DNA from 4 places in the Rouxiella badensis genome. Region 4 is predicted to be linked to each of the others. Evidence: predicted binding sites of a transcription regulator. Region 4 holds the regulator's gene; each other region holds the start of a gene.

Region 1 (3,142 bases), 1.7 Mb from region 4:
GTTACCGCCTATGGCGAAATCAAACGCGGCACGCACGGCGCTGAAATCATTCATCCGGAATATCGCGTGCAGGGTGAAAACAGCGAGGTTGTGTTACAAGAATCGCTGACACCGGTCTATCCGACGACCGAAGGTATACGCCAGGCCACGCTGCGCAAGCTGACAAACCAAGCGCTTTCGCTGCTCGACACCCAGCCTATCGCCGAGCTCCTGCCGCAGGAACTCAGCCGCACACTGTTGCCACTGTCGCAGGCGCTGCATCTTCTGCATCGTCCGCCGCCGGACATGCAGCTGACCGACCTTGAGAAAGGCCAGCATCCGGCGCAGCGTCGTCTGATTATGGAAGAGTTACTGGCGCATAATCTCAGCATGCTGGCGGTAAGAGCTGGAACCCAGAGCTACAAGGCGCTGCCGCTGGTCAAAGACCATCGCCTGATGAACGCCTTCCTCGCCTCGTTGTCGTTTAGTCCGACAGGGGCGCAAAATCGCGTCGTCGCCGAGATTGAGAAAGATCTCGCGCAGGGGTATCCGATGATGCGGCTGGTGCAGGGTGACGTCGGCTCTGGTAAAACGCTGGTTGCCGCACTCGCCGCGCTCTGTGCTATTGCGCAGGGGAAACAGGTCGGTCTGATGGCACCGACCGAGCTGCTGGCGGAGCAACACGCCAATAATTTCCGTCAATGGTTTGAACCGCTGGGTATTCAGGTTGGCTGGCTAGCCGGTAAACAGAAAGGTAAGGCGCGTATTGCCCAACAGGAGGCGATTGCCAACGGACAGGTCTCGATGGTGGTCGGAACGCACGCCATCTTCCAGGAACAAATCCAATTTTCGGCGCTGGCGCTGGTCATTATCGACGAACAGCACCGTTTTGGCGTTCACCAGCGACTGGCTCTGTGGGAAAAGGGCAAACAGCAGGGTTTCCATCCGCACCAGCTGATTATGACCGCCACTCCTATTCCGCGCACGCTGGCGATGACCGCCTATGCCGATCTCGATACCTCGGTTATCGACGAACTTCCGCCGGGTCGCACACCGGTCACCACCGTCGCTATCCCTGATACCCGCCGTAACGATATTATCCAGCGGGTGAAAAGCGCCTGCATGGAAGAGAACCGTCAAGCCTATTGGGTCTGTACGCTGATTGAAGAATCAGAAATGCTTGAGGCACAGGCCGCCGAAGCCACCTGGGAAGGACTGAAAATCGCGCTGCCCGAGCTGAAAATTGGTTTGGTGCATGGCCGAATGAAGGCGCAGGAAAAACAGGCGGTGATGCAAGCCTTCAAACAGGGCGAGATCCAGCTGCTGGTCGCGACGACGGTGATAGAGGTCGGCGTCGATGTCCCTAATGCCAGCCTGATGATTATCGAAAACCCAGAGCGTCTGGGTCTTGCACAGCTGCACCAGCTGCGCGGGCGCGTTGGCCGAGGCGCTATCGCTTCCCACTGCGTGCTGCTCTACAAAACCCCGCTAAGCAAAACGGCGCAGAAGCGTTTACAGGTGCTTCGCGACAGCAATGACGGCTTTGTTATCGCCCAGCAGGATCTCGAAATTCGAGGTCCGGGTGAGCTATTAGGGACACGCCAGACGGGCAGCGCCGAGTTTAAAGTTGCGGATTTACTGCGTGACCAGGCAATGATCCCCGAGGTACAGCGCATCGCGCGACATTTACAGCAGCAATATCCCGAGCACGCACGGGCGTTGATTGAACGCTGGTTACCAGAGCGCGTTCGCTACACCAACGCCTGATTCTGCTGCAGAAAGACGGATCCTCCCGCCTATGGCTTCTCAAAGCTCAGAAATGCTGCTCTAAGCGGCATTATCCCTCATAAATGCCGTTGGCAAACGATTGCTTTTGAGCTCAATATCATGAAAAATGCCCGCTTTCGGCTTAATGGGGATGCCACCAGTGACAACAGAATCTGCCGGGCCAAACGCTCAGCATTCGGCGTCGGAAACGACACGCAGCAGTGAACTAATTTATCGGTTAGAAGACCGCCCACCTTTGCCACAAACGCTGTTTGCGGCCTGTCAGCATTTGCTGGCCATGTTCGTGGCGGTTATTACTCCGGCACTGCTTATCTGCCAGGCTCTGGGTCTGCCCGCACAAGACACGCAGCACATTATCAGCATGTCGCTGTTTGCCTCCGGTCTGGCGTCGATTCTGCAAATTAAAACCTGGGGACCGATTGGTTCAGGCCTGCTGTCGATTCAGGGCACCAGCTTTAACTTCGTTTCTCCGCTGATTATGGGCGGCATGGTGCTGAAGAACGGCGGCGCCACCGTTCCAACCATGATGGCAGCCCTGTTTGGCACCCTGATGGTCGCCTCCTGCACCGAAATTTTGCTGTCTCGCGTATTGCATCTGGCGCGCCGTATTATCACCCCGCTGGTATCGGGTATTGTGGTGATGATCATTGGGCTTTCGCTTATTCAGGTCGGATTGACCTCCATTGGCGGTGGCTATGCCGCGATGAGTAACCATACCTTTGGTTCGCCGAAAAATCTGATTCTGGCCGCCGTGGTTCTGGTGGTCATTATTCTGCTCAATCGTCAACGTAACCCGTATCTGCGCGTTGCGTCGCTGGTGATTGCGATGGCCGTCGGCTATCTGGCCGCCTGGGGCATGGATATGTTACCCGCCACTGCACCGGCAGAGTCAGGCCATCTGATCACTATTCCAACGCCGCTTTATTACGGCCTGGGTTTCGACTGGAACCTGCTTATTCCGCTGATGCTGATCTTTATGGTGACCTCGCTGGAAACTATCGGTGATATCACGGCGACCTCAGACGTCTCAGAACAGCCGGTAACCGGCCCGATTTACATGAAACGCATCAAGGGTGGCGTGCTGGCGAATGGCCTGAACTCCATGCTGTCGGCGGTGTTCAATACCTTCCCGAACTCCTGCTTTGGTCAGAACAACGGCGTTATCCAGTTGACCGGTGTAGCGAGCCGCTATGTTGGTTTCGTGGTCGCACTGATGCTTATCGTCCTCGGTCTGTTCCCGGCCGTGGCGGGCTTTGTGCAACACATTCCTGAGCCGGTTCTCGGCGGCGCGACCATCGTAATGTTCGGCACTATCGCGGCATCCGGCGTACGTATCGTGTCGAGAGAACGTCTTAACCGTCGTGCAATCATGATA
Region 2 (3,142 bases), 1.7 Mb from region 4:
TTCCTGGCACTGGGAGCGGTGGTACTGTCGATTACCGGGGTTGAAGCGCTGTATGCCGATATGGGCCACTTCGGAAAAATGCCGATTCGCCTGGCGTGGTTTAGCGTCGTTCTGCCTTCGCTGGTATTGAATTACTTCGGTCAGGGCGCGCTATTGCTCAAGAATCCCGAAGCGATTAAAAACCCGTTCTTCCTTTTGGCGCCAGACTGGGCGCTGCTGCCGATGCTTATCCTGGCGACCTTGGCTACCATCATCGCTTCGCAGGCCGTTATCTCAGGCGTGTTCTCACTGACGCGTCAGGCGGTTCGCCTGGGTTATCTGCCGCCGATGCGCATCATCCACACCTCCGAAATGGAAGCCGGTCAGATTTACGTGCCGGTCATCAACTGGATGCTCTATTTCGCTGTGGTGGTGGTTATCCTCGGCTTCGAACATTCGAGTAATCTAGCCGCGGCCTACGGTATCGCGGTAACTGGAACCATGGTACTGACCACTATCTTGTCGTGCACCGTGGCGTACAAAAACTGGCATTGGAAAGGCTTCATCGTGGCCGTGCTGGCCGTGGTGCTTCTGTTTATCGACGTGCCGCTGTTCGCCGCCAACGCTACCAAGATCCTCTCCGGTGGTTGGTTGCCGCTGGTGCTGGCGCTGATGATGTTTGTGGTGATGACCACCTGGAAGAGCGAGCGTTTCCGCCTTATGCGCCGCATGCATGAGCACGGTAACTCTCTCGAGGCGATGATAGCCTCACTCGAGAAATCGCCGCCGGTACGTGTGCCGGGGACTGCGGTTTATATGTCTCGCGCTATAAACGTCATTCCTTTTGCGCTGTTGCACAACCTCAAGCATAACAAAGTGTTGCACGAGCGCGTGGTGTTGCTGACGCTGCGCACTGAAGATGCGCCCTATGTGCATAACGTTCGCCGCGTGACCATCGAGCAGATGTCGCCGACCTTCTGGCGCGTGGTGGCAAGCTACGGCTTCAAAGAGACCCCGAACGTTGAAGAAGTGTTCCACCGCTGTGGCCTCGAAGGCCTGTCGTGCCGCATGATGGAAACCTCGTTTTTCATGTCGCATGAGTCACTGATTCTGACCAAGCGTCCCTGGTATCTCTACTTCCGCGGCAAACTGTTTATCGCCCTGAGCCGTAACGCCCTGCGTGCACCGGACCAGTTCGAAATCCCCCCTAACCGCGTGATTGAGCTCGGAACTCAGGTCGAGATATAGGGTTTCATCATCAAATAAAGAGAAAACGCCGCAGTCCACAAACCTGCGGCGTTTTTGTTTTCCTCCGCGTTACGCTCGCCCATCTGTTTTATTCCACTTAAGTTAAACCGCTGTTTACCTGCCATCGAAACGTTTCGACGGCGATCACAAATTCACCTTCTGCTCATTGCCAGCGCGTACGAATTTTCTAGAATCAACCGCGAGCGAAACGTTTCGCTGTCGGAGCTGATAATGAAAAAAGCCAAGTTGTTGAACGCCGAAGTTTCACAGGTTATTGCCAGTCTGGGTCATACCGACAGCCTGACGATTGCCGATGCCGGTTTACCTATTCCCGCTACCTCCCGGCGCATCGACCTTGCGTTGACTCAGGGTGTACCGAGTTTTTTGCAGGTGTTCTCGGTGGTTACCGACGAAATGCAGGTAGAGCGTGCCGTGCTTGCCGAAGAGATTAAGCGGCAGAACCCTGCGCTGCATGAAACGCTGATCGGTCAGTTGAAACAGCTTGAGCAACAGCAGGGAAACACCATTACGCTGGAATATGTCAGCCATCAGGCTTTCAAACAACAGACTCAAACCACTCGTGCAGTGATCCGCAGCGGGGAATGTTCGCCATACGCCAACATCATCCTGTTCGCTGGCGTCACCTTCTGAGGTCTCTATGCAACCTTTGCTGCAACTCTCAGGGATTGATAAAGCCTTTCCCGGCGTAAAAGCGCTGTCTGGCGCTGCGCTCAGCGTGTATCCGGGAAAAGTCATGGCGCTGGTCGGTGAAAACGGTGCAGGCAAGTCCACGATGATGAAAGTGCTGACCGGCATCTATCAAAAAGACGCCGGTCAGCTGCAATTTTTGGGTAAGGAAGCCAGCTTCAGCGGCCCGAAAGATTCGCAGGAAGCCGGGATCGGCATTATCCATCAGGAGCTAAACCTGATCCCGCAGTTGACCATCGCCGAGAATATTTTCCTGGGGCGTGAGTTCGTCAACGGGATAGGCCGCATTCAGTGGAAAAAAACCATCGCCGAAGCCGACAAACTGTTGGCGCGCCTTAATTTGCGTTACAGCAGTCAGCGCCTGGTGGGTGACCTTTCCATTGGTGACCAGCAGATGGTCGAAATCGCCAAGGTGCTGAGCTTCGAATCGCGCGTCATCATCATGGACGAACCGACCGATGCGCTGACCGATACCGAAACGGCCTCCTTATTTAGCGTGATCCGCGAACTGAAGGCCGCCGGCTGCGGCGTGGTATATATCTCGCATCGCCTGAAAGAGATCTTCGAGATTTGCGACGACGTAACGGTATTTCGCGACGGGCAGTTTATCGCTGAGCGCCCCGTTAGCGAGCTACAGGAAGACACGCTGATCGAGATGATGGTTGGTCGTCGCCTCGATGAGCAATATCCCCGCATTAATCACGACAGCGGTGCGCTGCGTCTCTCGGTGAACCAGGTTTCTGGACCGGGGGTGAAGCATGCCAGCTTCAATCTGTATGCCGGTGAGATCCTGGGCGTTTCCGGGCTGATGGGCGCTGGACGCACCGAACTGATGAAGATCCTCTACGGTGCGTGCAAGAAAACCGCCGGTACTATCACTCTCGATGGCAAAGAGATCAATCCGCGCACGCCGCAGGACGGTCTGGCCAACGGCATCGTTTATATCTCAGAGGACCGTAAGCGCGACGGCCTGGTGCTCGGCATGTCGGTGAAGGAAAACATGTCGTTGACCGCGCTGCGCTATTTCAGCCGTTTGGGCGGCGGCCTCAAACACGGCGAAGAGCAGCAGACGGTGGGCGACTTTATCCGCCTGTTCAATATCAAGACACCGTCGATGATGCAGCCGATCGGCCTGCTCTCCGGCGGTAATCAACAGAAAGTCGCCATTGCCCGTGGGCTGATGACGCGTCCGAAAGTATTGATCCTC
Region 3 (3,142 bases), 270 kb from region 4:
GCAAGCTGGCCATTATCGGGCTGGAAAGGACGATGCTGCTGAGTAAAATGCCAGCTCTTTGGCATCAGCGGTTTCAGGAAACGATAAGCGACCAAAGCATTAAGCACTAATTCGGCACGATGTTCAGCAGCCAATTTAATTTTCTTGCACTGCTCTTCGAAGTCGAAATAGAGCGCCGCATCATCAACGCAAAAAGTGGTTTCGGCAAACGCGTCGGGGGTCAGCATTTTAGCAGGAAAACGAGAACGGAAAATCATGCCATTGGCTAGGTCCAACATCAGTCGGTCATGTTCAGCGTCAAAATACCAACGCCAATTATCATCAGGTTTGATTTTCATTTCGTTATCCTATTGTCCATTGCCCAACGTTAACATTATTCTCGGTAACCTCTATATAGGACAAATCGCAGGTTAGCCTTGCCGCAAGAGAGATAATGACTGGGGTAGTACATTAAATGCTCAGTTAAGAAAATATAAACGAGGCCGGGGCAGAAATAAAGCCCCGACCAAGCTTTGTTTGCAAAATTAGTGTGAGCAGTAACTATATATGCATCAGAATATTTTTAATCAGCTGCGGGCCGTGATAGATAAACCCGGAATAGATTTGAATTAACGATGCACCCGCCGCCATTTTTTCACGCGCGGAGGTTAATGAATCAATGCCGCCGACGCCGATAATTGGCATCGCGCCTTTAAGTTCTGCGGAAAGCATGCGGATAATCTGGGTGCTTTGCATTTGCACCGGACGGCCGCTCAATCCGCCCGCCTCGTCGCCATAATTCAGACCAGCAACCAAATTACGCTCCAGTGTGGTATTGGTCGCAATAACGCCATCCATATTATGACGGACCAGACTGTCGGCTATTTGGATCAACTCTTCTTGAGAAAGATCTGGTGCGATCTTCACCGCCACCGGCACATATTTCTGATGACGCTGCTGAAGTTCGAGCTGCTTATTCTTGATGGAACCGAGCAGATCGTCAAGCGCTTCACCATATTGCAGGGTACGCAGTCCCGGAGTGTTCGGCGAAGAGATATTAATAGCGATATAACCGGCATAAGGATAAACCTTCTCCATGCAGATTAAATAATCGTCTTTGCCGTTCTCGACCGGGGTGTCTTTATTCTTGCCGATATTAATACCGAGCACGCCACCGAAGTGTGATTTCTTGACGTTATTGACTAAATTATCGACGCCGTGGTTGTTAAACCCCATGCGGTTAATTATGCCTTCGGCCTCAACCACGCGGAACATTCTCGGCTTGGGATTACCGTCCTGCGCACGCGGCGTTACGGTACCCACTTCAACGAATCCAAACCCCATCGCACCAAAGGCGTCGATACATTCCCCGTTTTTATCCAGACCTGCGGCCAGACCCAGCGGGTTCTTGAAGTTCAGTCCCATGCAGGTAACCGGCTTGCTCGGCACCGATTGGCGAATCAGAAACTCGAACGGCGAACCGGAGAGGCGGCTGAGTTGGCGAAACGTTAATTCATGCGCGCGCTCTGGATCGAGCTGGAAAAGTGCTTTCCTAACGAAGGGATAATACATGGATTCTCCTGAGGTCCCGGTGGCTAATGGCTGGTGGCCAGTCGGGGCGGTATTATCGGCTAAGCCATCACTAATTGGAATTGATTCCCGTCAAAAATCGGTAATCCAGGCAAACGTTTTCTTTTTGTTTTCTTCTTTAATACATCCACGTCACAGCAAATGCGCAAAGATTGGCTGATTTTCGGCTCATATCCACTTTTGGTCTAAGAATTCCCGGAATTTAGATTTCCTGTCATAAGCTATCGCCTGTTAATTTAATCCAAATTCTGAACAAATTTGTTGGTTATATAACTTACAGTTATAAGGGAGCACAATGAAAGTCATATCACTCGCAGGTAGCCCACGTCAGCCGTCACGTTCATCTGCCCTGCTTGCTCTCAGCGAACAGTGGCTCAGCGCCCGAGGCGTAGAAGTTGTGTCATACAGTCTGCAAGATTTCGCCGCCGAAGATTTGCTGTTTGCCAACTTTTCCAGCCCACAGTTAAAAGAACTGGTTGCTCAGTTGGAAACCGCCGATGGTCTGCTGATTGCTACCCCGGTGTATAAGGCTTCATTTTCCGGTGCACTGAAGACGCTGCTTGATCTGCTGCCCGAACGCGCACTCGAGCACAAGGTCGTGCTGCCACTGGCCACCGCCGGTTCAACGGGCCACATGCTGGCGATCGATTACGCACTCAAGCCGGTATTAAGCGCGCTGAAAGCGCAGGAAGTGCTACAGGGCGTATTTGCCCACGACAAGCTGGTCGGCCAATACCAGAGTTTCCCGGCAGAACTGGAAGATGAATTACAGGCGCGTCTGGATGATTCGCTGGAAACGTTTCTTGCGGCATTAGGCCATCGCCATTCGCTGGCTATCGCTCGCGCAAAACGTCAACACGCTCACGCTTAATTGGAAAAAATTTTAATGAATATTTTAGGTTCTCGTTTGCCTTCACTGTTGTCTTTGCAACCCAAGAAATGGCTGCCGCTGTTGGCTTTGGCCCTCGGCCTGTCGAGCGTCGTTTCCGCTCAGGCAGAAGAAAAAGATCCGGCTGTGTTTCACATCGCTATCCAAAAAGGCTCCATCGGTCTGATTCTGGCACAGAGTCATCACCTGCTGGAAAAACGTTTCCCGAACACCAAAATCACCTGGGATCAGTTCCCCGCTGGCCCGCAGATTCTTGAAGCGCTGAACGTTGGCAGCATCGACTTTGGCGGCACCGGCGACCTGCCGCCGCTGTTTGCCCAGGCCGCAGGCGCGGACTTGCTGTACGTCGGCTATCAGCCTCCACAGCCTAAGGCTGAAGTGATTCTGGTTCCGGAAAACAGCCCAATCAAGACCGTCGCCGACCTTAAAGGCCACACCGTAGCCTTCCAGAAAGGCTCAAGCTCGAACAATTTCGTGCTGCGTGCCCTGCAAAATGCCGGCCTGAAGTTTACCGATATCAAACCGATTAACCTTGCACCGTCTGATGCGCTGGCCGCCTTCCAGCAGCACGACGTCGACGCCTGGGCAATCTGGGACCCGTACTATTCTGCGGCCTTCAATCACGGCGGTGCTCGTGTGCTGCTCGACGGCACCACGCTAAACCAGACCGGCGCTTTTTATCTT
Region 4 (3,142 bases):
GCCGAAACGCACGTAAGCCAGGCAAAGCCTGATGAGCGACGAAAGCGAAAGGTCGTCGCGAGAAGCAATAGAAAGACCAAGACTGTTCCGGTGAAAGAACAATCGAAAGCCAAAGAACACAGCAGGACGAAAGAGAAAGTGCACGGGAAGGCGAAAGTCGAGCACAAGCATCCTACCAGCACTAAACTCGTCAGGCACAAGGCCGAGAAGCCAACCGCTTCCAGGCTCGCAAGACACAAGGCAGAGAACTCGAAGAAAGAGATAAACTCGATTAGCCGTTCTCTGGCTGCTACCACTAACGTGGTCTGTGCGAAAGAAGGCAAAAAAGCCTACGGACGACACCGAAAGCATAAAACAAAAGAAGATACCTGCACCCCGTTAACGCTGAGTGCAGCGCACAAGAAAAAGTATTTGCATGCTAAAGAAACCGCGATGAACAAGCTGATGCACCAGGTCGGCAAACCTTATCGCTGGGGTGGAACCTCCCCGAATACTGGTTTCGACTGTAGTGGCCTGGTTTATTACGCGTACAAAGATTTAATGCGTATTAAAATGCCTCGCACCGCCAATGAGATGTACCATTTGCGCGATGCGGCCCCGGTTCCACGCGGTGAGCTTGAGTCTGGTGATTTAGTGTTCTTTAGAATTACTAAACGCGGCGCGGCGGACCACGTAGGTGTTTATCTCGGCAACGGTAAGTTTATTCAGTCACCGCGCTCTGGAGAAGACATCAAAATTAGTTATCTGGCAGATAACTACTGGCAAGACCACTACGTTGGTGCTCGCCGGGTCATGACGCCGAAAACGATTCGTTAAATAATGATTTCTCGCTTAACACCTGTGAATAGCATTTAACGAATGGTTTAAGCCTACCCCCTCTCGAGCGGGCGGTAAAATAGAAAAGGGCGATTTCTTTGATAAGAAATCGCCCTTTTTCGTTTCTGCCTGACGGCAAAAGATCAGTGCATGACGGCGGTAAAGCTGAATGCCACGATCGTCACCAGTGCGCACACCACGGTTATCAATGAGTATTTCAGATTGGTATCCACATAGACTCCTTGCCGGATAGAAGATTAAAAACCCTATATTTTATAAGCCTAAATATTTTGCGCGCTTTGCGTAAAAACGTCTACCGATCGTGCACCGATTTGCGCAACTTATCGCGAAAGCGCAAATTTGGCTTTCCCTTTCTTGAGATATAAGAGAAAATTAGCGGTTACCACGCTGTGTGCCCGGTCGGCGTTGTCCGACGCATCTTTCAGGATTCCTGAAACCACCCAACGAATTAACTGCTTAAAATGATTTATGCAGTTGAATGCACGCAGGCAAACGATTAACAAAAAACTAACGTGCTGAAAAGGGTTAGTTCAGGAGTGATTTTTACATGGCCACGATTAAAGATGTCGCTAAGCGCGCTGGTGTTTCGACTACAACGGTGTCGCACGTCATCAATAAAACCCGTTTCGTCGCCGAAGAAACTAAAGCTGCGGTTCGCGCAGCCATTAAAGATTTGCACTATTCCCCGAGCGCCGTCGCGCGTAGCCTGAAGGTGAATAACACCAAGTCCATCGGCCTGCTGGCCACCTCGAGTGAGGCGCCCTACTTCGCCGAAGTCATTGAAGCCGTTGAGAACAGCTGCTTCGCGAAGGGCTACACGCTTATCCTGTGTAACTCGCACAATAATCTGGAAAAGCAGAAAGCCTATCTGGCAATGCTTGCGCAAAAGCGCGTCGACGGCCTGCTGGTGATGTGCGCCGAGTATCCGGCCGAGCTGCTTGCCATGCTCGAGGAGTACCGTTCAATCCCGATGGTGGTGATGGACTGGGGCGAAGCGCAGAACGACTTTACCGACTCGATTATTGATAACGCCTTCGAGGGCGGATATCTGGCGGGTCGTTACCTGGTTGAACGCGGGCATCGCGACATTGGCGCCATTCCCGGTCAGCTGAACCGCAACACCGGCGGCGGTCGCTATCGCGGTTTCCTGAAAGCGATGAATGAAGCCAATATTGCCGTGCGTGATGAATGGGTGGTTCAGGGTGATTTCGAACCTGAATCAGGCTATCAGGCAATGCAAAAGATCCTCAACCAGAAGCAGCGACCGACGGCAGTGTTCTGCGGCGGTGACGTGATGGCGATGGGCGCGATTTGCGCAGCCGACGAAATGGGCCTGCGCGTTCCTCAGGATATTTCGGTCATTGGTTATGACAACGTGCGCAACGCGCGCTACTTCTCTCCAGCACTCACCACGGTACACCAGCCGAAAGAGCGCCTGGGCGAGATGGCCTTTACCATGTTGCTCGACCGCATTATTAGCAAGCGCGAAGTGCAGCAGACCATCGAGGTGAAACCCAAGCTGGTTGAACGCCGCTCCGTGGCCGACGGTCCTTTCCGCGACTATCGTCGTTAATTCTCGCTTTTCTGCGCTCCTCTCACGCCCGCCTTCGCGGGCGTGAGGCTATCTCAGCCATTCTTGATTCAGCGTTTCACTGTCCCCGAGATACTCCAACAACCAGTCTAGCGCCGGGGAATGATTTCGCTGGTCCCACGTCAGACAACACGGGCTTTCCGGAAACACGTTGGCAAGATTAAGCACTGCCAACCTTTGTTGCGCAATCCACGGCGCAACCCTATGTACTGGCAGCATGCCAACGCAGAGCCCTTCACAAAGGCAATCAATGGCGCAGGTCCAGTCCGGCACGACCAGACGACGCTGGTTGTCCAGCGTCCAGGTGTCGCGTTTGGGCAAATTTCTGGAGGTATCCTCTATACACAGCGCCGGATAAGGCCTCAGCGCATCATCGTCCAACGCCCTATTTTGTGCTGCCAGCGGATGCGTGGCGCTGACCACACAGTGCCAGGGTAAAGTCCCCATGTCCCTAAAGCTGAAACGCCCGCCGACCGGCACCGCGCTGGTGGCACCGATGGCGACGTCTGCACGATCATCGGCCAGCGCGTCCCAAACGCCGTTGAACACCTCTCCTTGAATCAATAACTCGGTGTCGGGGAAAGCGCGATAAAAATCGACCACCAGCTGCCGTATGCGATCGGGTTTTACTATTCGGTCGACCGCCACACGTAGCTGCCCGCTCCAGCCGTTGGCGACCTGCTGACACTGGCGACGCGTGGATAGCATTTTTTT

What was found. The regulator PurR, encoded in region 4, represses purine synthesis genes. The targets are predictions, from matches to a motif close to CANGCAAACGTTTGCNTG.
Region 1: a site for PurR is predicted at 1,836-1,853, ahead of O1V65_RS18430 (nucleobase:cation symporter-2 family protein). Genes of this name have one in related genera too.
Region 2: a site for PurR is predicted at 1,429-1,446, ahead of rbsD (D-ribose pyranase). Genes of this name have one in related genera too.
Region 3: a site for PurR is predicted at 1,658-1,675, ahead of pyrD (quinone-dependent dihydroorotate dehydrogenase). Genes of this name have one in related genera too.

What each region holds. Positions count from the first base shown of each region.
Region 1 covers NZ_CP114062.1:3,994,611-3,997,752, forward strand. Annotated here, with positions in the region: gene recG (ATP-dependent DNA helicase RecG) at 1-1,746, shown strand, start outside; gene O1V65_RS18430 (nucleobase:cation symporter-2 family protein) at 1,898-3,142, shown strand, end outside.
Region 2 covers NZ_CP114062.1:4,052,929-4,056,070, reverse strand. Annotated here, with positions in the region: gene kup (low affinity potassium transporter Kup) at 1-1,227, shown strand, start outside; gene rbsD (D-ribose pyranase) at 1,459-1,878, shown strand; gene rbsA (ribose ABC transporter ATP-binding protein RbsA) at 1,886-3,142, shown strand, end outside.
Region 3 covers NZ_CP114062.1:2,587,897-2,591,038, forward strand. Annotated here, with positions in the region: gene O1V65_RS12045 (cell division protein ZapC) at 1-338, opposite strand, end outside; gene pyrD (quinone-dependent dihydroorotate dehydrogenase) at 541-1,551, opposite strand; gene ssuE (NADPH-dependent FMN reductase) at 1,865-2,440, shown strand; gene O1V65_RS12060 (aliphatic sulfonate ABC transporter substrate-binding protein) at 2,456-3,142, shown strand, end outside.
Region 4 covers NZ_CP114062.1:2,313,493-2,316,634, forward strand. Annotated here, with positions in the region: gene O1V65_RS10675 (C40 family peptidase) at 1-816, shown strand, start outside; gene cydH (cytochrome bd-I oxidase subunit CydH) at 960-1,049, opposite strand; gene purR (HTH-type transcriptional repressor PurR) at 1,385-2,410, shown strand; gene punR (DNA-binding transcriptional activator PunR) at 2,459-3,142, opposite strand, start outside.